DNA from 3 places in the Luteipulveratus halotolerans genome. Region 1 is predicted to be linked to each of the others. Evidence: riboswitches for the same ligand, from Rfam matches in the RefSeq annotation. Region 1 holds a riboswitch; each other region holds the start of a gene.
What was found. A riboswitch is a leader RNA that binds a small molecule or an ion and turns the genes downstream of it on or off. The one in region 1 is predicted to bind thiamine pyrophosphate.

Region 1 (7,699 bases):
GCGCCGTAGCGCGTTCACGTCATCACACGTGCATCTCGACCCTAACCCGCCGACCTGCTCACGACTCGGATTGTTCATCCAGCGACCGAGCGAGCCGCCGCACCTTCTTGTCGGAGACCGGCCGCTCACCGAAGTCCTCCGGCGTGAGCGCCTCTCCGGTGCTGACGTCGGTGTAGCCCTTACCGGGTCGACGCTTGCGCAGGGGCGGTGTCACGCCCGGCGCCAGCCGGCGGGTGGTGATGAGGAATCCGGTGTGGCCGTGCATGCGGTGCTGGGGCCGTACGGCGAGGCCCTCCAGGTGCCAGCCGCGGACGAGCGACTCCCAGGCCTCGGGCTCGGTGAAGCCACCGTGGTCGCGGGCCGCCTCGGCAACACGTGACAGCTGGGTGGCTGTCGCGACATAGCAGATCAGCACGCCCCCGGGAGCAAGTGCGTCGGCGACGACCTCGAGGCACTCCCACGGTGCCAGCATGTCGAGCACCACCCGGTCGACCGTGCCGGGCTCGACGGCCTCCGGCAACGACTCGACGAGGTCACCCACCGTGACCGTCCACGCCGGGTGGTCGACACCGAAGAACTCACGGGCGTTGGCGCGCGCGATGGTGGCGAAGTCGTCGCGCCGCTCGAAGGAGTGCACCCGCCCGTGGTCGCCGACGGCGCGGAGCAGGGACATGCTCAGGGCGCCGGACCCGACACCGGCCTCGACGACGGTCGCGCCGGGGAACACGTCGGCGAACGCGACGATCTGGCCGGCGTCCTTGGGATAGACCACGGCCGCTCCGCGCGGCATCGACATGACGTAGTCGGACAGCAAAGGCCTCAGTGCGAGGTACTCGACACCGGCCGTGTTGGTGACCGTCGAGCCGTCCGGCGAACCGATCAGGTCATCGTGGCTGAGGTAGCCGCGATGCGTGTGGAACTGCTTGCCGGCGCCGAGCGTGATGGTGTGCAGGCGTCCCTTGGGATCGGTCAGCTGGACGCGCTCGCCCTCGAGGAAGGGGCCCCGTCGACCGGTGGCACCGGTCGGGGACGCAGGGTCGTGCGGTGCGGGCGAGGTGGTCATGGCCCGTCAGTCTAGGGACGCCGCTGCCGCCGTCGTTCAGGCGTCGCCGTCGGCCCGGTGCAGCGCCGCGGCAAGCCTGCCCACGTCGACCAGCCCGACCTCAGGCGGCTCAGCGCGAGAGACCACGACGATGCGCTCGGCGCCCGACGCCTGGACCCCGGCGACCACCTCAGCCACGTCGGCGTCGAACGAACCCACCTCGACGACCCAGCCGGCCGGCTGGGCACGCGAGACCGAACCCAGCGTCGTGACGGCGCGGGCCGACTCGGGCACGGCGCCGACCGCCTGCTCGTCGAGCAGGCCCCACACACCACGGTCCGGATGGTGCACGGCCACGGGCTCCGGACGCTCCACCGGCAGATCACCCAGCACGGCCGAGTCAGGAGCGATCCGCACCGGCCGGGCGACCGAACGTACGGTCACCCTGCCGACGACGCGCAGACCCGCGCCCGCGCGGATCGCCGAGGTCGCTCCCACCCACAGGAACGTCGCGAGGAACACCGCCCACGCGACCGTGAACAGCGACGGGCTGCTGCCGCGCAGGAACGGCAGGACCAGGGCCCATGCCAGGACGAGAACGGTCACCCCTCTCCCGCACCAGCCGGCCACCACCATGCCCTGGGCCCGCGAACCGGTGACCTTCCAGACCAGCGCGTCCACCAGGTGGCCGCCGTCCAGCGGCAGTCCCGGCAGCAGGTTGAAGCCTGCGACGAGCGTGTTGCTCCAGGCGAGAACGGCGACGAGCGTCTGCGGGATGCCGTCCGGCGTCATCGGGAGCGCCAGCCAGGACAGCAGCGCGAGGACACCGTTGCTGAGGGGGCCGACCACCGCCACCAGTGCCGACGACATCGGCGAGGTGTCGGCGTGCTCGTACGCCGTGTGGCCGCCCCACAGGTCGGCGACGATCCGCGAGACGTGGTAGCCCCGCGCCTGGCCCATGAGCGCATGCGAGGCTTCATGCACCAGCACGGACACCAGGAGCAGGAGCGCATAGCCGGCAGCGACGACGTAGACGACACCGCCGAGGTCCGGTCGCTGATCGTGCAGCTGCGGGCCGAAGAGGGCCACGATCACGAGGGCGATGACAGGCCAGCTGCGCCCGAGGTAGACCGGCACCCCACGTACGGAGCCGATGCGCCAGCCCGGCACCGAGCCGGGCGCTTCGGCTCCTGACATGCGCACGAGACTAGCTGTGGACGGCGGCCGTCCTGATGTCGGTCCTCCCGCCTACAGTTCCGTGCATGGTCGCCGCACTGTCACCCAGCCGCGCCGCGGACTTCATGCAGTGCCCACTGCTCTACCGGTTCCGCGTCATCGACCGGCTGCCGGAGCCCCCGAGTGCTGCCGCAGCCCGCGGCACGCTGGTCCACTCCGTGCTGGAGCGCCTGTTCGACGCCCCTGCAGCCGAGCGCACCGTCGAGGCGGCGCGCGACCTGATCGAGCCGCAGTGGGCGGCCCTGGTCGAGGCCGAGCCGGCACTGTCCGAGCTGGTCGGCGAGGACGCTGCAGAGCACGCCGCGTGGGTCGCGGAGGCAGCACGTCTGGTGGAGCGCTGGTTCCTGCTCGAGGACCCCACGCGCCTGGAGCCCGCTGAGCGCGAGCTCTACGTCGAGGTCGACCTAGACGGCCTCCTCCTGCGCGGCTACGTCGACCGCCTCGACGTCGCGCCCACCGGTGAGATCCGCGTCGTCGACTACAAGACCGGCCGCGCACCGTCGGAGCTGTTCGAGGCCAAGGCCCTGTTCCAGATGAAGTTCTACGCCCTGGTGCTGTGGCGCACCCGCGGCGTCGTGCCGCGCATGCTCCAGCTGGTCTACCTCGGCAACAGCGAGCTCATCCGCTACGCGCCTGATGAGGCCGACCTGCTCGCGACCGAGCGCAAGATCAAGGCGCTCTGGGCGGCCATCGAGCGAGCAGCACGCACGGGCGACTGGCGGCCCCGCACGTCCCGGTTGTGCGACTGGTGCGACCACCGGGCGTTGTGCCCCGAGTGGGGCGGCACTCCGCCTCCTCTGCCCGAGGACTCCTCGACCCTCGCGCTCGACCCCCGGCGCGCCGGCCAGGCCGAGGTGGCCGTTGACTGACCCTCGGCCGCGACGCGGGCCCATGCGCCCGTACGTCTTCGTCCGCCACGCCGACGTGCTCCGCGAGCGACACCCCGACGCCGACGAGGACATCCACTTCGCCGAGGCGGTCGTCCGCGCGGTCCTCGAGGACCTCAGCAGTCCCGGCGACCGGGTGCTCGACCCATTCGCCGGCTACGGCACGACCCTGCGTGTGGCCCACGAGCTCGGCCGTACGGCGGTCGGTGTCGAGCTGCTCCCCGAACGGTGCGCGGCCATGCGCCATGTCCGGGGACCCGTGGTCGTCCAGGGAGATGCGCGTGATCTGCGCACGCTCGTGACCGGACCGTTCGACCTGGTCCTGTGCTCACCGCCCTACATGACCGCGACCGATCATCCCGAGGACCCGCTGCAGGCGTACGAACGCGACGGCGCGGGCTATGACGCCTATCTGGCCGACCTCACCGACGTGATGCGCCAGGCGGTCGACCTGCTGACGCCCGAGGGACACCTCGTGCTCAACGTCGCCAACATCGCCACGCCCGACCACTTCACACCACTCGCCTGGGACGTCGGAAGGGCCGTCGCTCGCGTCGCCCGCCTGCGACAGGACGTCGTCGTCTGCTGGGACCACCCGCTCGACGACCTGGCGGGCGATTATCTGCTGGTGTTCACGGCTGAGTCAGGCAAGGGCTGAGCCGTAGCGCACTTGGTCTGCGATGTCCCCGATTCGAGTAATTTTTTCGCAAATTCCTTGACTTCGCCGGTCACGCCCCAAGCGGGTTCACCAGCGGTCAGACTGCTGCCGTTACCGGTCTGCGCATGCGGGAGGCGCGACCGACGGGGTTCCACCACATCTGTCGTTCGCAGGCGCCTGACGTCTGCACCTGCTGAAGGGGATCTGACGTGACCACCGCACGGACACGAAGCGCCATCGTCGCACTCAGTCTCACCGCCGGCCTCGGGGTCGGCGTCGTCGCCGCCACCAGCGCCGTCGCCGCACCTCCCGGCAACAACGGCACCCTCAAGGTGCACGAGCTGGGCACTCCGGACGGCACGCCGAGCAACGACCCGAAGGTGTGCAAGTTCAACTTCGAGGCCTTCGGTCTCGACCCCAACCAGTCGGGCGACATCACCATCAAGCCGCAGGGCGGCGACTCCGACGCCACGCAGACGGTGGTCGTGCACCTCGAGACCGACGCTGACGGCAACGGCAGCACCGTCTACATCAACGACGACTCCAACGGTGAGACCGACGGACTCACCCTCGAGAACGGCCACTACAAGGCCACCCTCGACAAGAAGTTCGGCACCGACCCGGGTCGCAAGGCCAAGTCGAAGGTCCTCAAGATCAAGTGCAAGGACGAGCCGACCGAGCCGCCCACCAGCTCCACCTCCACGGAGCCGAGCGAGCCGCCGTCGTCCAGCTCGACCAGCACCGAGCCGTCCACCAGCGGCACGTCGTCCTCCTCGTCCACTCCTCCCGGCGGCACGGACACGCCCACCGACACGCCGTCCACTCCGGGCAGCACGATGACGCCGCCTCCCGGTGGCACGGACAACCCGAGCGGTCCGCCCGTGCAGACCGACTACCTCAAGCAGGCCGGTGACTCCAACACCACGCTCGTCGCGGCCGGCATCATCGGTCTCGGCCTGGTCGTCGGTGGTGGCTACGCCATGCGTCGTCGTCTGACCGACTGACCTACGACGGCCCGCGCGGCCGACCAGGCCTGAGGGGTGGGCATCTGAGGATGTCCACCCCTCAGTCATGCCCGGACGTCGAGCGTGGATCGATGGGTCTGAGGCACAGGCGCCCCAGCGGCTCCCGCGTGCTGCTACGGTCGGGCCTGTCCTTCGCGGGAGTCCGGCGCACCGGGCTGAGAGGGGGCTGACGCGGCCCCGACCGTTGCCACTTGATCCGGGTCATGCCGGCGCAAGGAGAAGCCCAGCGGTGTCGTACGCATTCCTCCCCACCCCTCATGCCGCCGTCGCCGCCTGCCGGCCGGACGACGCCGATCCGCAAAGGGTGCGCCATCGGCGCGTGAGCCCGAGCAGGTCCGCGCGATGACACGCGTCGCCGTCATCGGCGCCGGTGTGTCCGGCCTGGTCAGCGCGTGGGCCCTGACGTCCGCGGGCGTCGAGGTCGTGGTGTACGACGCCGACGACCGCGGTGCAGCATCCCCGGTTGCAGCGGGCATGCTCGCGCCCGGCTCTGAGCTCACCGACGGTGAGTCCGAGCTCTACCGCGTCGGGGCGGAGTGCGTACGGCTGTGGCCCGACCTCGCCGCCCGGCTCGAGGCCGACTCGGGTATCGACGTCGGCCTGCGCACCGAAGGCACCCTGCTGATCGCGCACGACCTCGACGAGGTGAGTGAGCTCGAGCGGCACGAGCAGCGGTTGCGCGACCACGGCACGCCGTACAGACGCCTCGACCGCGCCGCTCTGCGCGCGCTCGAACCGGCGGTCCTGCGCAGCGTGAAGGGCGCCGCCCACCTGCCCGGCGACCTGAGCGTCGACACCACTGCCGTGCTCGCCGCCCTGCGAAAGGCGTTGCGCCACAACGGCGTTCGGATCAACGCCGACCGTGTGCAGCTTGCGTGCCACGCTGATCGGGTCGTGGGTGTCTCGTCCTCGCTGGGTGAGGAGCGATACGACTGCGTCGTCCTGGCTGCAGGCGCGCACAGCAACGACATCGCGTCCGGTGCAGGCGTCGACCTGCCGGTACGGCCGGTGAAGGGTGAGCTGCTGCGCCTGCGCGTGCCCTACCCCGTTGTCACCCACACGCTGCGCGCCCGGGTCGACGGGGTCGAGATCTACGTCGTCCCCCGCAGGCACGGCGAGATCGTGCTCGGGGCCAGCAGTGTCGACTGCGGCTTCGACACGGACCGTTCCGTACGGGCTGCGCTCGACCTGCTCCGTGCGGCCACGCTGCTCGTGCCCGAGCTGCGCGACGCCGAGATCGTCTCTCACGATGTCGGGCTCCGCCCCGGCACACCCGACAACGCGCCGTACCTCGGCCCGGCCCGCGAGGGCCTGGTCGCTGCGACGGGCCACTACCGCCACGGCTACCTGCTCGCACCCGCCACGGCGCTGGCCGTCGTACGCGGTGTCCTCGCCCACGAGTCACCCGCGCTCACCGCGCAGCTCTCGCCCATCCGCCACCACGACCGAGGAGACCAGGCCTCATGACCGTCATCGTCAACGGACTCGAGCAGGACCACAGCCCCGGCTCGACCGTCGCCGACCTGCTGACTCAGCTGGGCGAGTCACGTGCCGGCATCGCCGTCGCGCTCGACGGCACCGTCGTGCACCGCGAGTCCTGGGAGCGCACACCGCTCGCGCCGGGCTCCGTGGTGGAGATCGTCTCCCCCATGCAGGGCGGTTGATGTGGACGCGCTGGTCCTCGGCGAGCACACCCTGACGTCGCGACTGCTGCTCGGGTCCGGTGGCGCGACGAGCCCGGACGCGCTGCGCGCCGCCGTCGCGGCGTCCGGTACGCAGGTGGTCACCGTGTCGATGCGTCGGACCGGAGGTTCGGTGGCCAACGGTCTGACCCAGGAGCTGCTCGACCTGCCTGTCGAGCTGCTGCCCAACACCTCCGGCTGCCGCACCGCACGCGAGGCCGTGCTGGTCGCCGAGCTGGCCCGCGAGTCGCTCGGCACGACGTGGGTGAAGGTCGAGGTCGTCCCGGACGAACGCACGCTGCTGCCCGACGTGGTCGAGCTGCTCGAAGCCGCAGAGACGTTGGCGGACAAGGGATTTGACGTCCTGCCCTACACCACCGACGACCCGCTCGTCGCTCGTCGGCTCCAGGACGTCGGTTGCGTCGCCGTGATGCCGCTGGGCTCCCCGATCGGCAGTGGTCTCGGCATCCGCAACCCCCACGCCATCTCGCTGCTGCGTGAGTCCGTCGATGTCCCGGTGATCCTCGACGCCGGCATCGGGACCGCCTCCGACGCGGCGCTGGCCATGGAGCTCGGCTGCGACGCTGTGCTGCTGGCCTCGGCCGTCACCCGAGCGAGCCATCCCGAGGTGATGGCCAGGGCGATGCGCGCCGCGGTCGAGGCGGGCCGGCTCGCGCGCCTCGCCGGTCGTATCCCCCGCCGCCACCTCGCGCAGGCGTCCTCCCCCGCAGACGGGGTGATGGGTACATGAGGCCTGTGCCTCGTCTGCTGCTGGTGACCGACCGGACCCAGGTCCCCCGTGGTCGTCGCCTCACCGACGTCGTGGCCGAGTGCATCGCGGCGGGGGCGAGCGCGGTGTTCTTGCGCGAGCGCGATCTCGACCCCGCGGCGTACGACGCTCTGGCCGACACGATCCGTACCCATCTCGACCGGTGCAACGGTGTCCTCATCGCACGCGACAGTGCGCGAGCGGCGCGAGGGCACGGCGTACATCTGCGCATGTCCGACCCACAGCCGCGACGGCGCCCCTCCTTGCTGGGCCGTTCGGTGCACGACCATGCCCAGCTCGCGTCCGCTCGGGTCACCGGGTGCGACTACGTGACGTTCTCACCCGTGCACTCCTCGGCGTCCAAGCCGGGCTACGGCCCACCACTCGGCGCAGCCGGCCT
Region 2 (7,699 bases), 2.5 Mb from region 1:
TCTACGCCACCTGCGCGATCTTCGTGTTCGGCATCCTCGCGCTCGTGCTGCGGGTCACCAGCGGCGTCAACATCTTCAAGCTGCTGAAGTACCTCGCCCGCGAGTTCCTGCTGATCCTGTCGACGTCGTCGTCGGAGTCGGCACTGCCCCGCCTGATCGCCAAGATGGAGCACGCCGGTGTGTCGAAGCCGACCGTCGGCGTCGTCGTCCCGACCGGCTACTCGTTCAACCTCGACGGCACCGCGATCTACCTGACGATGGCCTCGCTGTTCATCGCTCGCGCCATGGGCGACCCCCTGAGCATCACGAGCAGATCTCGTTGCTGGTGTTCATGATCATCGCCTCCAAGGGCGCTGCCGGCGTGACCGGCGCGGGCCTGGCCACGCTCGCGGGCGGCCTCAACTCCCACCGACCCGAGCTCGTCGACGGCGTGGGTCTGATCGTCGGCATCGACCGGTTCATGTCGGAGGCTCGCGCGCTGACCAACTTCGCCGGCAACGCGGTCGCGACGGTCGTGATCGGCTCGTGGACCGACTCGCTCGACCGAGGCAGGCTCGACCGCGTGCTCGCCGGGGACGACCCGTTCGACGAGACCACGATGCTCGACGACGGCGCCGGTCATGGAGCGGTGCAGGACCCCGACCGCGAATCCGTAGCCACCCCAGCCTGATCCGTCCGCTTCCGCTGGTTGAGCCGGCCCTCCCGCTGGTTGAGCCGGACCGGAGCGCTAGCGGAGGTCCGTGTCGAAACCCGGTGACTCGTCCGCTTGGGTCTCCCTGTGCGGCACCGGGTTTCGACACGGTCTCGCCTAGCGGCTCGACCGGCTCAACCAGCGGTGCGGCTCGCCCGGCTCAACCGGCGGTCGACAGGACCGGCCAGAGCTGGTGGAAGTGGTGGACCGGCCCGGCGCCCTGCCCGATCGAGAGCTCGTCGGCCGCCTGCAGCGCGCCGGTCAGCCAGACCTTCGCGGCGCGTACGGCGGGCAGCCATTCGTCGTACGCAGGCCGAAGCGGTGCGATCGCCGACGAGAGGGTGCAGCCGGTGCCGTGCGTGTTGGCGGTGTCGACGCGCGGCGCGGTCAGCTCGACCGTGGACGACGAATCGGCCCAGACGTCAACGGATTCGGGGCCATTGCCGTGACCGCCCTTGAGGAGCACCCGCTGAGCGCCGACGTCGTCGAGCAACGCCCGCGCCTGAGCACGCATCTCGCCGACCGACGTCGCCACCGGCCCGCCGAGCAGCTCGGCCGCCTCGGGCAGGTTGGGCGTGATCACGGAGGCGAGGGGTACGAGCCGGCGTACGGCGGCCATCGCGTCCTCGTCGAGCAGCCGCGAGCCGCTCGTCGACACCATCACCGGGTCGAGCACGACCGGGCAGCGCAGCGAAGGGATCAGCGCCGACACCGTGTCGGCGACGTCGGCCGCCGCGAGCATCCCGATCTTGACGGCGTCGAGGCGAACGTCAGCCACCAGCGTCTCGACCTGAGAACGCACGAAATCCGCTGGCACGACATGGATCCCGGTCACGCCCTGGGTCGACTGCGCAGTCAGGGCAGTCATCGCCGCACAGCCGTAAGCCCCGAGCGCGCTGAACGTCTTGAGGTCCGCCTGGATGCCGGCGCCGCCCGACGGGTCGCTCCCGGCGATGGAGAGTACGACGGGTGGCCGGGTCATCGCGCGCTCCACGCGTGGCGCAGCGCGGTCGCTGACGCGGCCGGATCGGGCTGGCCGCAGATCGCCGAGATCACAGCCATACCAGCGATACCCGTGCGCGCGACGCGGCTCGCACGCCGCGCGGTGATGCCGCCGATGCCGACGCACGGCCACGGGCTGGCGCTCGCGATGTCGCGCAGCCCGGACAGGCCGATGGGCTCGGCGGCGTCGGGCTTGCTGTGGGTGCGCCAGACCGGACCGACCCCGAGGTAGTCGAGCGCCGACCCGTGACGCAACGCGGCCTCGAGCTGGTCGGGTGTGTGCACGGACAGGCCGAGGTAGGCGTTCGAGCCGAGCAGCGAACGCGCCTCGGCCACGGGCATGTCGTCCTGACCGATGTGCGCCCCGTCGGCGCCGATGTCGTCGACGAGGTGGACGCGGTCGTTGATGATCAGCGGAATCCCGGTGTTCTCCAACGCTTTTCGGACGAGCTTGCCGAGAGCGACCATCTCGTCGTCGGACGCGTCCGGGTCGCGCAGCTGGACGATGGTCGCCCCACCGCGGACGGCCTCGCGCACGGTGCGTACGAGGCCGCGGTCGCCGCACATGTCGGTGTCCGTGACGAGGTAGAGCGTGAGGTCGAGCGGCGTGCGGGTCATGTGAGGGTCACTCGGGCTTCCAGGTCGGAGGGTGTGAGCGCGGCGAGCTCGTCGAGCAGCGAGACGGCGAAAGACCCTGGCCCTGAGGATCTTTCGGCGGCGAGCTCGGCCGCCACGGTGAGGTGTGCGGTGGCTGCGGCAGCGGCCAGGAGGGCGTCGTCCGTCACCGCGGCGTACGCGGCCATGAGAGCGCCGAGCGCACAGCCGACCCCGGTCACCTGCGTCATCCACACGTGCCCGTTGCCGAGGCGTACGACCCGTGAGCCGTCGGTGAGGTGGTCGACCGGCCCGCTCACGGCGACGGCGCCACCCGTCTGCTCCGCGAGCGCACGTGCGGCGGCGAGCGCGTCCTGCGCCGACGCCGTGGAGTCGACGCCCCGCCCGCCCGAGCCGCCGGTGAGCGCGAGCACCTCGGAGGCGTTGCCGCGCACGATCGTGGGGCGCAGGTCCAGCAGCGAGGTCGCGATCGTCGTACGCCACGGGAGGCCGGCCGCGACCGGGTCGAGCACCCAGGGCGTGCCGTGCTCGTGCGCTGCGCCAGCCGCTGCGTCCATCGCAGTCGTCGTGTCGTCGTACGGCGTCCCGAGGTTGACCAGTACGCCGCCCGCGACCTGCGCGAACGCACCCGCCTCGTGCGAGTTGTCGACCATGGCCGGTGCGGCGCCTGCGGCGAGCAGCACGTTGGCGGTCCACGGTGCGACGACGATGTTGGTGAGGCACTGGGTGAGCGGCTGCCGATCACGCAGCGCGGTCATGGCCGCGCCGAGGTCTGCAGGGCGTGGCGTCGTCATCGACGTCCCTCCGCTAGTCCGAGCTAGATCAGGTTCGACGGGTGTCTCTCAGCCGGTCGGACCGGCACCCCGCGTCCCGTCCAACGTAACGCCCGGGCCGTCAGCGGGCCGACCTACCCTGGAACCCGTGACGACTGCTGCGTGGATCGACCTCGACGGACTGGCCAACATGCGTGACGTGGGCGGGCTGCCCACCCAGGACGGCAGGCAGGTCCAGCACGGTCGACTGGTGCGGTCGGACAACCTCCAGGAGCTCACGACGGCCGACGTCCAGGTGCTGCTCGACCACGGCGTCACCGACATCGTCGACCTGCGCAGCCGCGCCGAGCTCGCGATGACCGGCCCGGGGCCGCTGGTGCAGGTCGAGCCGCTGACGCACCATCACCACTCGCTGTTCGCCGATGACCTCGTCGACGTGACGGTCGAGGACGCGCTCGTGCTGCCGTGGCACGACCGGGTCGAGGAGACCCGCGACGACAACCACTGGACCAGCCACTACCTCGGCTACCTCGCCGACCGGCCCGACTCGGTCGCCGCAGCGCTCGACGTGGTGTCGCGCAGCGCCGGCGCGACCGTCGTCCACTGCGCCGCGGGCAAGGACCGCACCGGCACGGTCACCGCGATGGCGCTCTCAGTCGCAGGCGTCAGCGATGACGACATCACCGCCGACTACCTCGCGACCCGCGAGCGCATCGAACGCGTCGTCGACCGCCTCAAGGCGACCCCGGCGTACGCCGACAACCTGCGCGACCGGCCGTTGTCGGACCACGTGCCCGACCCCGAGACGATCCCGCGGCTCCTCGAGGCCGTACGCCGTGCCGCGGGCTCGGTGCCCGACTGGCTGTCCGCGCAGGGCTGGACCGACGACGACCTCACGCGCCTGCGCGACCGCCTCACCCGACCCTGATCGCGCAAGCCGGCGCTGCAGTGGTCCTGCCGGTGGGTCCGGCCGCCGGGGGGGACGGGGAGTGTGCACTGGTTCGCGTGGTGAGCCACGCCCGCTTGCACGGCTCACCTGACGAACCAGTGCACAGCGCTCGCCACCCCTACCCCTGACTGAGCCGGTCCGGGCCCCGGTGATCGAGCGGTGGGCCCCTCCCCTGGTCGAGCAGGCGAGCCCCGAGAGCGAGCCGCTCGGCTCAACCGCTGGGGAGGGGTTCGGCTCTCAGCGCGAGCGGGTCGTCATGAGGACGACGGCGGCCACGGCCGCGGTGGCCGCGCAGATCGCCCACACCGCGTAGTAGCCGCCGAGTGGTGCGTGCTCCGACGGCTCGTCGAGCGAGCCTGTCGACGCCAGTGCGATCGCGAACACCGACGACGCGATCGCGCCGCCCACGGTCTTGGTGGTGTTGGTCATGCCGGTCGCGAACCCGGTGTGCGTCGCGGGAGCGGCAGCTGCAGCGGACGCCGGCAGCGCGGCGACGAGCGCGCCCGACCCGATGCCGACGAGCAGCATGTTGAGCATCAGCGACGCCACGTGCTCGTGCAGCGGCAGGAACAGCAGGTAGCCGAAGGCGACAAGGCCGGCCGCGCCCACGAGCGTCGTACGAGGTCCGATCCGCCCCGCCACCCACGGCAGCAGCCCCGCGCCGGCCGCCATGGCGATGACGTAGCCCGCGACGAGCAGCGACACCGTGCCGGCGGACGCGTCGAGGCCGTAGCCCGTCTCAGTGGGGTCAGCCCGCGCGAACGTCGACAGCGGGATCTGCGCCCCGAGCACCGATGCCCCGAACAGCCCGGCCGTCAGCTGCACCGGCCACTGGGCCGAACCGCCGAGCACGCGAAGATCGACCAGAGGATGGTCGGTCGACAGCTCGTGGCGCGCGAAGGGTAGGAGCGTAGCCAGGCCGAGGACGATCACCAGCCACGGCCACGGACTCGCGACACCTTCGGTGCGCAGTAGGATCAAGCCGCCCATCACGAGCGCGAGTGCCGTTGTGAGCCAAGCGAATCCGAGCCAGTCGACGGTGCCGTCCTGACCCTCGTGGTCACCACGGACGCCGTACCAGATCGCGACGAACGCCAGCGTGACGGCGACTGCAGGCATCGCGAGCACGACAGTCATCGACGGACCGCCGGCGAGTGCACCAGACACGCCCGCGCCGAGGATCACACCCAGCTCAAGCGCGGCGACGAGCACACCGGCACCGAACCTCGTACGCCGCTCGCCGCCGCCGCTGCGCCGGTGGATGATCGCGATCTCGAGCGGCAACCACACGACGTAGAAACCCTGCAGCGCCCACGCGACCAGGAACGTCCCGAACGACGGTGCGAACGCCACCGCCCACGACGCCACCGCGGTCGCGACCGTCGACCACAGCAGCACCGTGCGATGGCCGACGAGGTCACCGAGTCGGGCGAGCAGTGGCACGAGCAGCGCCGACACGACCAGCTGGGCCGCCTCGAACCAGTTGACGTCGGCGTCGTGGATCGACAGATGGCGTGCGATGTCGGTGAAGATCGGCGTGTAGTAGCCCTGCAGCACGCCGCTCGCGAGCTCGACGCAGACGAGGAATCCGACGAGTCGCGCAGCGGGGGAGTCCTTCGTCGGCGTACGCATGGTCCTCCTCGGGCGGGCTGCTCGCCACACGCTAGGGCCGTCGTACGCCGGCCGGTGCGGAATCGATCCGGCCCCGAACCGGCGAAATGGTTGCTGGACCAGTGGGTAGCCGCCATGCTCACGCGCAGGACTAGTCGCAAACGGAGGGACTCAGCATGGAGCTGATCGACAACTACGTGAGGGTGCTCAAGAAGTACGCCGACTTCAACGGCAGGGCGCGACGCCGGGAGTTCTGGCAGTTCTTCCTCGTCAACTTCATCATCGGACTCGTCCTCGTGGCCGTGGACAACGCGCTCGGACTGGCTCCTGACAAGCCTGAGGGCACGACGGGCTTCTATGTATCGGGCGGGCTCCTCAGTGTTCTGTACAGCCTGGCGACGCTGATCCCCAACATCGCGGTGGGCGCGCGGCGCCTGCACGACACCAACCGTTCGGGCTGGTGGCAGCTGATCGCGTTCGTGCCCTGTGTCGGCTTCATCATCCTGATCGTGTTCTGGGCTCAGGAGGGTCAGCGTCACCCCAACCAGCACGGTCCCGACCCCAAGGGCGGCGATGGCGTGGTCGACGGCGGCGGATACCCGGCCGTCGGCGGCTACCCGGGCAGCCAGCCGGGTCAGCAGGGCGGCTACCCCGGTGCTCCCGGTCATCAGGGTGGGCGTCCCGGTCAGGAGGGTGGCTACACCCACCCGGGCGGTAACCAGGGTGGTTTCCCCGGCCAGGAGGGCGGCTTCACCAACCCGGCCGGCGGGCAGGGCGGTTTCCCCGGTCAGCAGGGCGGTTTCACCAACCCGGCCGGCGGTCAGGGTGGCTTCCCCGGCCAGCAGGGCGGTTTCACCAACCCGGCCGGCGGTCAGGGTGGCTTCCCCGGCCAGGAGGGTGGCTTCGGCCGACCCGGTGGTGCGCAGCCCCCGCAGGGCAACCCGCCCCACGGTCAGCCCCCGCAGGGCAACCCGCCCTACGGTCAGCCGCCGGAGGGCAACCCGCCGGAGGGCGGTCGCTGAGGCGAGCACTCTCGTACGCAAAACCCGGGACGGGCTCGTCCGGGCAGCCACCACGCAAGACGGCTGCCGCGGACGGGCCCGTTCGTCGTGACCGGGGAGTAACTTCACCCGGTATGAGCGAGACGCAGGTCACCACGCGCATCCACGCCTTCCGCGACGACGCCCTCGGGGACGACGACGCCACGGCCATCGCCGAGCGCATCCGACGGGGTGACCTCTCCGCCGAGGAGGCCGTCGACGCGGCCATCGCCCGTAGCGGTGCGGTCGAGGCGCGGCTGACCGCCCTCGAGCGACCAGACTTCGACCGGGCCCGTGACCGAGCTCGCGCTTCTCGCAGCGGCGGACTTGCAGGCGTACCAAGCCTTTTCAAGGACAACGTCCAGGTCGCCGGCCTGCCGATGACCGAAGGATCGCACGCGGTGCCGCACCAGCCGGCGCGCACCGACGGCAAGGTCGTGGCGCAGATCCTGCGTACGGGCGTGATCCCGATCGCGACGTCGCGCATGCCCGAGTTCGGCTGGCTGCCGACCACCGAGCGCGCCGACGGCACAGCGGTCCACAACCCCTGGCACACGGGCTACTCCGCCGGTGGCTCGTCGGGCGGCTCGGCCGCGTACGTCGCCGCCGGTGTCGTGCCGATCGCTCACGGCAACGACGGCGGCGGCTCGATCCGTATCCCCGCCGCGGCCTGCGGGCTGGTCGGTCTGAAGCCCACGCGCGGTCGACTGCGGATCGGTGAGTCGGCGGCGACGATGCCGGTGCGCATCGTCACCGACGGAGTGCTGACCCGGACGGTGCGCGACACCGCGCTCTTCTACGCCGAGGCCGAGAAGGTCTACCAGCACAAGCGGCTCCCCGCGATGGGGCTCGTCGACCGCCCGCTCGACCGACCGCTGCGCATCGGGCTGACGCTCGACTCACCGTTCGCGCCCGCCACGGACTCCGAAACCCGTTCTGCCGTCGAAGAACTCGCCGCAGCGCTGGAGTCACTCGGGCACCACGTCGCGCCGTACGACCCCAAGGTCCCCTCATCCTT
Region 3 (7,699 bases), 1.8 Mb from region 1:
GCTGAACACGGCGGCGAAGTTGAGGGCCTCGTGGAAGTCGCCCTCGCTGGTGGCGCCGTCACCGATGAAGGCGAGCGCGACCGCATCGGTGCCTCGGCGCTTCTCGCCGTACGCCGCACCGGCTGCGTGGATCAGCTGCGTCGACAGGGGAGTGCACTGCGGGGCGGTCTTGTGCGCCTTGGGGTCGTAGCCGCAGTGCGCGTCGCCGCGCAGCAGCGTGAGCGTCTCGACCGGGTCGATGCCGCGGGTGAACAGCGCCATCGACTCGCGGTACGTCGGGAACATCCAGTCGCGCTCGGTGATCGCCTGCACGGCGCCGACCTGGCAGGCCTCCTGGCCGCGCGAGCTGGGATAGACCGCGAGCCGGCCCTGCTTGGTGAGGGCGGTCGACTGCACGTCGAGGCGGCGGCCGATCACCATGCCGCGCCAGGCCGCGAGCAGGCGCTCAGCACTGGGCACGTCGTAGTGGTGCGCGTCCTGCGGCTGCTGCACGAGCAGGCCGTCCGGGTCGAGCAGCTGGACCGGTCGGGGAGAGGGCAGCAGGTCAGCGGCCACACCTCCCGGCGCGAGTGTGGTCTCCATCACGTCATCGTCCCTCTCCTGGGCCTGTTGGCTCAATCGAGCGGCCGAACGCAAGGCATACTGCTCGGCATGGCCGAACCTCAGAGCCGATCGTCTCGATCTGCCGGTACGAGCGCCGCTCCGGCTGGACAGGCGGCCACGCCCGGTCCGGCGCGTCCGCTCGACGATGCCGACCGCCGCCTCGTGGCCGAGCTCGTGGCCGATGCACGGCTGTCCGTACGCACCCTCGCCGAGCGCCTGCACATCAGCCGCGCCAACGCGTACGCCCGCCTGGAGCGCCTTCAGCGGACGGGCGTGATCACCGGGTTCACCGCACGTTTCGCCCCCGAGCGTGCGGGGCTGGCCACGACGGCGTACGTGTCGGTCAACATCGAGCAGAACACCTGGCGTTCGGTGTCGGCCGAGCTCGCCGAGCTGCCCTACGTCGAGTCGATCGCGCTGCTGGCCTCCGAGTTCGACGTGCTCGTGCTCGTGCATGCGCCTGACAACGCCACCCTGCGCACGCTCGTGCTCGAACGGGTTCAGGCGATTCCCGGTGTCATCGCGACGCGAACGTGGTTGGCGTTCGAGGAGATTCGCGGCAAAGGACCGTTCGCGACGGCGTGACGAGCCATACCGTTCAGGGCGAATGGTGGTCGCCGTGGACTTGTGCCCTACGGGTTAGGAGGGCCTAACATGCCCGACATGACTTCGGACGCTCTCGACCCGCGCCTGGTCGAGATCGCTCATGCGTGCTTCGACTTCGCGCGCCAGGGCGACGCCGACCGGCTGGCCGCCTACGTCGACCAGGGCGTGCCCGTCGACCTCACCGACGCGGCCGGCAACACGCTGCTGATGCTCGCGGCCTATCACGGCCAGACCGCCGCGGTGACGGTGCTGCTCGAGCGCGGCGCCGACGTCAACCGGCTCAACGACCGCGGCCAGTCACCGCTCGCGGGCGCGGTGTTCAAGGGCGAGGACACCATCGTGTTCCTGCTGATGGACGCCGGCGCCGACGTCGAGGCGGGCTCGCCGTCGGCCAAGGAGACCGCCGAGATGTTCGGCCGCGGAGACCTCACCACCCGCTGACGCGTCGACGCCACCCTGTCTGGTGACGAGACTCCCGACGGATGGTGGGGTACTGGTCGGCGGGCAGGGGCGCGCTGGCAATGTCCAGGAGGCCGGAACGAGGTCCACAGCCCGACCGGAGCAGGCGCCCTGTCCACAGGGTTCGGGTCGGCAGTGGGCAGCCGACCCTCGACCGCCGCACGATCGGGGGCATGGCGACCTTCGACGCAACCACCCTCCAGCTCTGCGGCGACCTCCGACGCACCGGCATCGAGCCGACGAGGGCGCTCGACCCGACCGGCGCCGCGTCCTACGTGAGCGTGGGCCACGGCGTCTGCATGCCGGCGACACGATGGCACGGAATGGACGACCGTGACCGACATCGCGCGCTGGTCCACGCGCACGCACTCGGCGACCGCGCGGACGAGCGTCCGGTGTTCGCGCACGAGTCGGCAGCCGCGCTCTGGGGTCTGCCTCTGCTGAACGCCTGGCCCGAGCAGGTGCACACGGTCGTCCCCGCCCGCAGCAGGCGCAAGAGCTCGACCCGTGTGCGTCGCCACCACACGACCCGGCTCGGCGCTGTCGAACGAGACGGGCTGCAGGTCACACCGGCGGCACGCACGGTCGTCGATGTGGCTCGTACGACCGATCTCGCTGCGGGCCTGGTGTGCGCGGACGCCGCCCTTCGGCGCTCGCTGTGCAGCCGACAGGATCTGGAGGCAGAGGTGGCCGCACTGCCGCCGCGGCTGCGTGGGCGTCGGGTCGCCAAGCTGGTGGTGGCGCTCGCCGACCCCTTGAGCGAGTCAGCCGGCGAGAGCCTGAGCCGCGCGCAGATGTTCCTGCTGCGGCTGCCTCGTCCACACCTGCAGGTCGAGTACGCCGACGCCGACGGCTTCATCGGTCGCACGGACTTCGGGTGGGACGGGCTGGTCGGGGAGTTCGACGGCAAGGTGAAGTACCGCGTCGACGGTCTCGACGGCAAGGCCGCCGCTGAGGTGCTGTGGCGCGAGAAGAGGCGTGAGGACCGGCTGCGTCGTCAGGTGCGCGGGGTCGCTCGATGGGTCTGGTGCGATGCGCGCGACCGGGCCCGGCTGCTCACGGTCCTCACCGCGGCCGGACTCCGCCAGGAGGCTCGTTCGACGTGGCTGGACTGACCGAGAGTGTGACTGGACTGACTCGAAAGTCCTGCACATCGACGACGCCACCCTGCGCGGTGACCAGATCCCCGACGGATGCCGGGGATCTCGTCAGCCGGCCGGGTGGCGTCGACGAGAAGGGGCGGTCTCGGTCAGGAGGCCTTGCTGGTCGCCTGCAGGGACGGCGGGAGCTGACCGGTCGTCTTGGTCCAGACCTTCGCGGCCTGCTTGTTGGCCGCCATCTTGGCCAGGCCCATGATCGCGCCGGAGACGACCGCGAACGTGACCGCCTCCTTCCACTGGACATCGGGGTCAGCGGGGTTCTGCGGGGGCTGGCCGCCCATCGTGGCCTTCCAGGTGCCGTCCGTCGCGGCCTTGGCCACCCTGGAGGCCACCAGGCCCGAACCGATCGCGACAACCTTCCACAACGCGTTGCCCATGGGGCGACACCTTCTTCCTCGTCCGTACGCCGGTCGCGGGGTCGCGCGGCTGGGCCGTGCGAACGTCCACCGCTCGTCTCGGGTCGAGCCTGCCACGTCGCGACGTGTACCGTCGACCCGAGACGACAGGGGAGCGCGAGTGCGCTGAGAGTGCGGCCCCGCCGCAGACCCTCGAACCTGATCCGGTTAGGACCGGTGGAGGAAGTCGAGTCACTCCCTCGTTCGCCCCATCCCGGGGCAGCGAGACCCCTCCTTGAGGTTGAAGGAGGACGTCCGATGCGTCGTACGACGACGACCCTGGCCGCAGTGTGCGCGGCCGCCATCACGATGACCGGCTGCTCGCTGAGCAACGGTGACGACCAGACCCCGGCGAGCGACACGGCCCAGAGTGCGGCCGAGTCGGGCGCGGGCGCGAGCACCACGAGCGCCGGCGCGGCGTCGACGCCGGCGAACAAGACCGTCACGCTGATCACGCACGACTCGTTCGCAGCGCCCAAGCCGCTGCTCGCGCAGTTCACGAAGGAGACCGGCTACACCGTCAAGGTGCTCCCGAGCGGCGATGCCGGCCAGGTCGCCAACAAGCTGGTGCTGACCAAGGGGTCGCCCGTCGGTGACGCGGTGTTCGGCATCGACAACACGTTCGCCTCGCGCGTCGTCGACGAGGGCGTGCTCCAGACCTACACCCCGAAGGCGCCCGCCAAGGGCTCCGACCAGTACGCCCTCAAGGACGGCAAGGGTCAGCTGACGCCGGTCGACTACGGCCACACCTGCTTCAACGTCGACACCACCTGGTTCGCCAAGAAGGGCCTCGCCGAGCCGAAGACGTTCGACGACCTGACCAAGCCGGCGTACAAGAACCTGATGGTCGCCCCGGGCGCGCCGACCTCCTCGCCGGGGCTGGCGATGCTGCTCGCGACGATCGGGGCCAAGGGCGAGAACGGCTGGCAGGCCTACTGGAAGGCGCTCACCGCCAACGGCCTCAAGCTCACCAGCGGCTGGGAGGACGCCTACAACGTCGACTTCACCCAGGGTGAGGGCAAGGGCAGCCGACCGATCGTCTGGTCGTACGACACCTCGCCCGCCTTCACCGTCGCCGGCGGCAAGTCGACCACCAAGGCCCTGCTCGACACGTGCTTCCGCCAGGTCGAGTACTCCGGCGTGCTCAAGGGCGCCAAGAACCCCGATGGCGCCAAGGCGCTGGTCGACTGGATGCAGGGCAAGGCGTTCCAGGAGGCGCTGCCGCCCAACATGTACGTCTTCCCCGTCGCCTCCGACGCGGCGATCCCGGCTGACTGGCAGAAGTTCGCCCAGCGACCCACCAAGCCGTTCGCCGTCGACCCGGCCACCATCGCCGCCAAGCGCCAGACGTGGCTCACCCAGTGGCAGGACATCACCTCGAAGTGACACGACGCCGAGATACGCCGACCGCCTGGGTCCTCGCGGGCCTCGCGCTGGTGCCGCTCGCGTTCCTCGCGGTGTTCTTCGTGCTGCCTGTCGCCGGCATGGTCGGTCGGGGCCTGCATCCCGAGGGTCAGTGGGCGCTGGCCGATGTGTTCGACGTGCTCGGTCGCGGCCGCATCCGACGCGTGCTGTGGTTCACCCTCTGGTCGGCGGGTGTCGCGACGGCGATCACCGTCGCGGTCGGCGTGCCCGCGGCGTACGTGCTGCACCGGCTGTCCTTCCCCGGTCAACGACTCGTGCGGGCGCTGGTCGTCATGCCGTTCGTGCTGCCGACGGTCGTGGTCGGCGTGGCGTTCCGCACGCTGCTCGGGCCGTCAGGACCGTTGGGGTTCTTGGGTTCTGACGGCTCGTGGCAGGCGATCCTCGCGGCCCTGGTGTTCTTCAACATCGCCGTCGTCGTGCGCACGGTCGGCGGCATGTGGGAGAGCCTCGACTCCCGCGCCGAGGAGTCGGCGGCGGCCCTCGGCGCGAGTCCGGCGGCCGTGTTCCGCACGGTCACGCTGCCCGCGCTCACGCCGGCGATCGTCTCGGCCGCGACGGTCGTGTTCCTTTTCTGCTCAACGGCTTTCGGTGTCGTGCTGACCCTGGGCGGGCTGCGCTACAGCACGGTCGAGACCGAGATCTACCTGCTGACGACCAACTTCCTCGACCTCCAGGCGGCGGCTGTGCTCAGCCTCCTGCAGCTGGTCGCGGTCCTCGCCCTGCTGGTGATCACCGAGATGACCCGCAACCGGCGCGACCGTGCCGTGACGCGCACCGGCGTACGCCGACCGCAGCGTCCTGGTCGTGGCGACCTCGGCCCCGCCGCGATCACCGCAGCCGCGGTGGTCTTCGTGCTCGCACCCATCGTCACGCTGGTGCTGCGATCGTTGCAGGACGACGGTGAGTGGAGTCTGGCCAACTATCGCCGTCTCGCCTCGCCGCCCGACAGCGACGCCGTGCTGGTGCCCGTGACCGAGGCCATCACCAACTCGTGGCGCACGGCCGTCGACGCCACCCTGCTCGCGATGGTGCTCGGCGTGATCGTGGCGACGATCGTGTCCAGGCGTCCCTCGACCCGACGCGGACGTCGCGGCCTGGCCGTGCTCGACGGCGTGTTCATGCTGCCCCTCGGGATCTCAGCAGTGACAGTCGGATTCGGCTTCCTGATCACCCTCGACCGGCCTCCGCTCGACCTGCGTTCGTCGCCGGTCCTGGTGCCGATCGCGCAGTCGATGGTGGCGCTGCCGCTCGTCGTCCGCACCCTGACGCCCGTCCTGCGCTCGATCGACCCGCGTCAGCGTGAGGCCGCCGCCACGCTCGGCGCGCCGCCGTGGCGAGCCTGGCTCAGCGTCGAGCTGCCCGTCGTGTGGCGGCCCCTGCTGGCGGCCACGGGGTTCGCGATGGCGGTGTCGTTGGGTGAGTTCGGGGCCACGAGCTTTCTGGCGCGCCCCGAGCGGCCGACGCTCCCGGTGGTGATCTACCAGCTGATCGGGCGTCCCACGGCCGACAGCTTCGGCACCGCCCTGGCCGCGTCGGTGGTGCTCGCGGTGATCACGGTCGTCATCATGGGACTCGTGGAACGACTGCGCGTGGGTTCGTGGGGCAGCTTCTGATGGGCGAGGGTCTCGAGATCGACCATGTCTCAGTGCGGTTCGGCGAGACGAGCGCCGTCGACGACGTGAGCCTCACGGTGCCGCAGGGTCAGGTGCTCGCCGTCCTCGGCCCGTCCGGCTGCGGCAAGTCGACCTTGCTGCGGGTCGTCGCCGGCCTCCAACGGCCCGACCGCGGCACGGTGTCGTACGACGGCCGCGACGTCACCGGCGTACCCACGCATCGCCGTGGGTTCGCGCTGATGTTCCAGGACGGCCAGCTGTTCGGCCACCTCGACGTCGCTGGCAATGTCGCGTATTCGCTGAAACGGCAGGGTGTTTCGCGTGGAGAGACCCACGCCCGGGTCGACGAGCTGCTCGATCTGGTCGGGCTGCCCGGTCTCGGTGACCGTCGTCCGGCGACGCTCTCCGGCGGGCAGCAGCAGCGCGTGGCTCTGGCCCGAGCGCTCGCCGGTCGCCCCAGGCTCCTGCTGCTCGACGAGCCCCTCTCGTCGCTCGATCGGTCGTTGCGCGACCGGCTCGGAGCCGACCTGCGCCGCATCCTCGCCGACTCGGGCACCACCGCCCTGCTCGTCACGCACGACCACGACGAGGCGTTCACGATGGCCGACCACATGGCCGTGATGCGTGCGGGCCAGGTCGTCCAGACCGGTCCGACCGCACAGGTCTGGCGCCGGCCCGCTGACCCCGACGTCGCCGAGTTCCTCGGCTACACCACCCTCCTCGAGGGTGCGCCCGCCGACCGCCTCGTCCCCGGTGCCGCCCGGGTCGCACTGCGGCCGCAGGCGTGGCGGGTCGACCCCGCGGGTGCGTACGTCGCGACGGTCCTCAGCGCCGCGCGGACGGCCGACGGCGTACGCCTGCGGGTGGCCGTCGAGGGCGTGGGCGAGGTCGACGCCGTCGGCGCGCTCGAGCAGGTGCCGGACGCAGACGACCGGGTCCGGCTGGTGCCGGACCCGGTCGGGATGGCCGTGCTCCCCGCAGGCTGAGCGCCGCAGGTTGAGCGCCCGCCTGCGGTCCGCCCGCAGGCGGAGTCTCAGCCGCTGGTGGTCTGCCGCTGCTTGACCGCGTCGAGGAAGATCCCCTTGATGTCGGTCGGGTTCTTGGCGAGGTAGGCCTTGCTCGTGCCGCCGGCCGCCTTGGCGACCTGGGCGAGGGCTTTCTGGTCGGTCGAGGGACCGACACCGATCAGCACCAGGCTGACCGGGCGCCGGGCGTCGCGGGTGCGCTCCAGCGACGACAGCAGCGCGGTCAGGCCGATGCCGCCCTTGGGGTCGTCGTCCGCGCCGTCGGTGACCAGCACGACCGAGTTGACCCGGTTGGGGTTGTAGCTGTTCACGGCGGCGCGGTAGGCGGCGAGGATCGTGTCGTAGAGCCCCGTGTCACCGTCGGTCTGCGACGGCAGCGCCTTCAGCCCCTGGGTGATGAGGTCGTACTGGCT

Region 2: linked by a shared signal. The riboswitch ahead of thiM (hydroxyethylthiazole kinase) and the one ahead of thiO (glycine oxidase ThiO) in region 1 are both predicted to bind thiamine pyrophosphate.
Region 3: linked by a shared signal. The riboswitch ahead of VV01_RS16875 (thiamine ABC transporter substrate-binding protein) and the one ahead of thiO (glycine oxidase ThiO) in region 1 are both predicted to bind thiamine pyrophosphate.

The regions. Positions count from the first base shown of each region.
Region 1 covers NZ_LAIR01000002.1:1,504,941-1,512,639, reverse strand. Annotated here, with positions in the region: gene arc (proteasome ATPase) at 1-78, opposite strand, end outside; gene VV01_RS07780 (tRNA (adenine-N1)-methyltransferase) at 59-1,063, opposite strand; gene VV01_RS07775 (site-2 protease family protein) at 1,100-2,239, opposite strand; gene VV01_RS07770 (RecB family exonuclease) at 2,305-3,147, shown strand; gene VV01_RS07765 (TRM11 family SAM-dependent methyltransferase) at 3,170-3,823, shown strand; gene VV01_RS07760 (hypothetical protein) at 4,033-4,827, shown strand; TPP riboswitch at 4,973-5,083, shown strand; gene thiO (glycine oxidase ThiO) at 5,191-6,315, shown strand; gene thiS (sulfur carrier protein ThiS) at 6,312-6,512, shown strand; gene thiG (thiazole synthase) at 6,523-7,281, shown strand; gene VV01_RS07740 (thiamine phosphate synthase) at 7,278-7,699, shown strand, end outside.
Region 2 covers NZ_LAIR01000002.1:3,970,961-3,978,659, forward strand. Annotated here, with positions in the region: partial or broken gene VV01_RS19950 (cation:dicarboxylate symporter family transporter) at 1-670, shown strand, start outside; gene thiD (bifunctional hydroxymethylpyrimidine kinase/phosphomethylpyrimidine kinase) at 852-1,673, opposite strand; gene thiE (thiamine phosphate synthase) at 1,670-2,311, opposite strand; gene thiM (hydroxyethylthiazole kinase) at 2,308-3,102, opposite strand; TPP riboswitch at 3,091-3,184, opposite strand; gene VV01_RS19970 (tyrosine-protein phosphatase) at 3,230-4,009, shown strand; gene VV01_RS19975 (MFS transporter) at 4,268-5,662, opposite strand; gene VV01_RS23545 (DUF805 domain-containing protein) at 5,818-6,663, shown strand; gene VV01_RS19985 (amidase) at 6,777-7,699, shown strand, end outside.
Region 3 covers NZ_LAIR01000002.1:3,342,926-3,350,624, reverse strand. Annotated here, with positions in the region: gene pdhA (pyruvate dehydrogenase (acetyl-transferring) E1 component subunit alpha) at 1-582, opposite strand, end outside; gene VV01_RS16895 (Lrp/AsnC family transcriptional regulator) at 652-1,188, shown strand; gene VV01_RS16890 (ankyrin repeat domain-containing protein) at 1,267-1,650, shown strand; gene VV01_RS16885 (hypothetical protein) at 1,842-2,783, shown strand; gene VV01_RS16880 (DUF4235 domain-containing protein) at 2,918-3,205, opposite strand; TPP riboswitch at 3,323-3,426, shown strand; gene VV01_RS16875 (thiamine ABC transporter substrate-binding protein) at 3,482-4,609, shown strand; gene VV01_RS16870 (ABC transporter permease) at 4,606-6,261, shown strand; gene VV01_RS16865 (ABC transporter ATP-binding protein) at 6,246-7,247, shown strand; gene VV01_RS16860 (VWA domain-containing protein) at 7,295-7,699, opposite strand, start outside.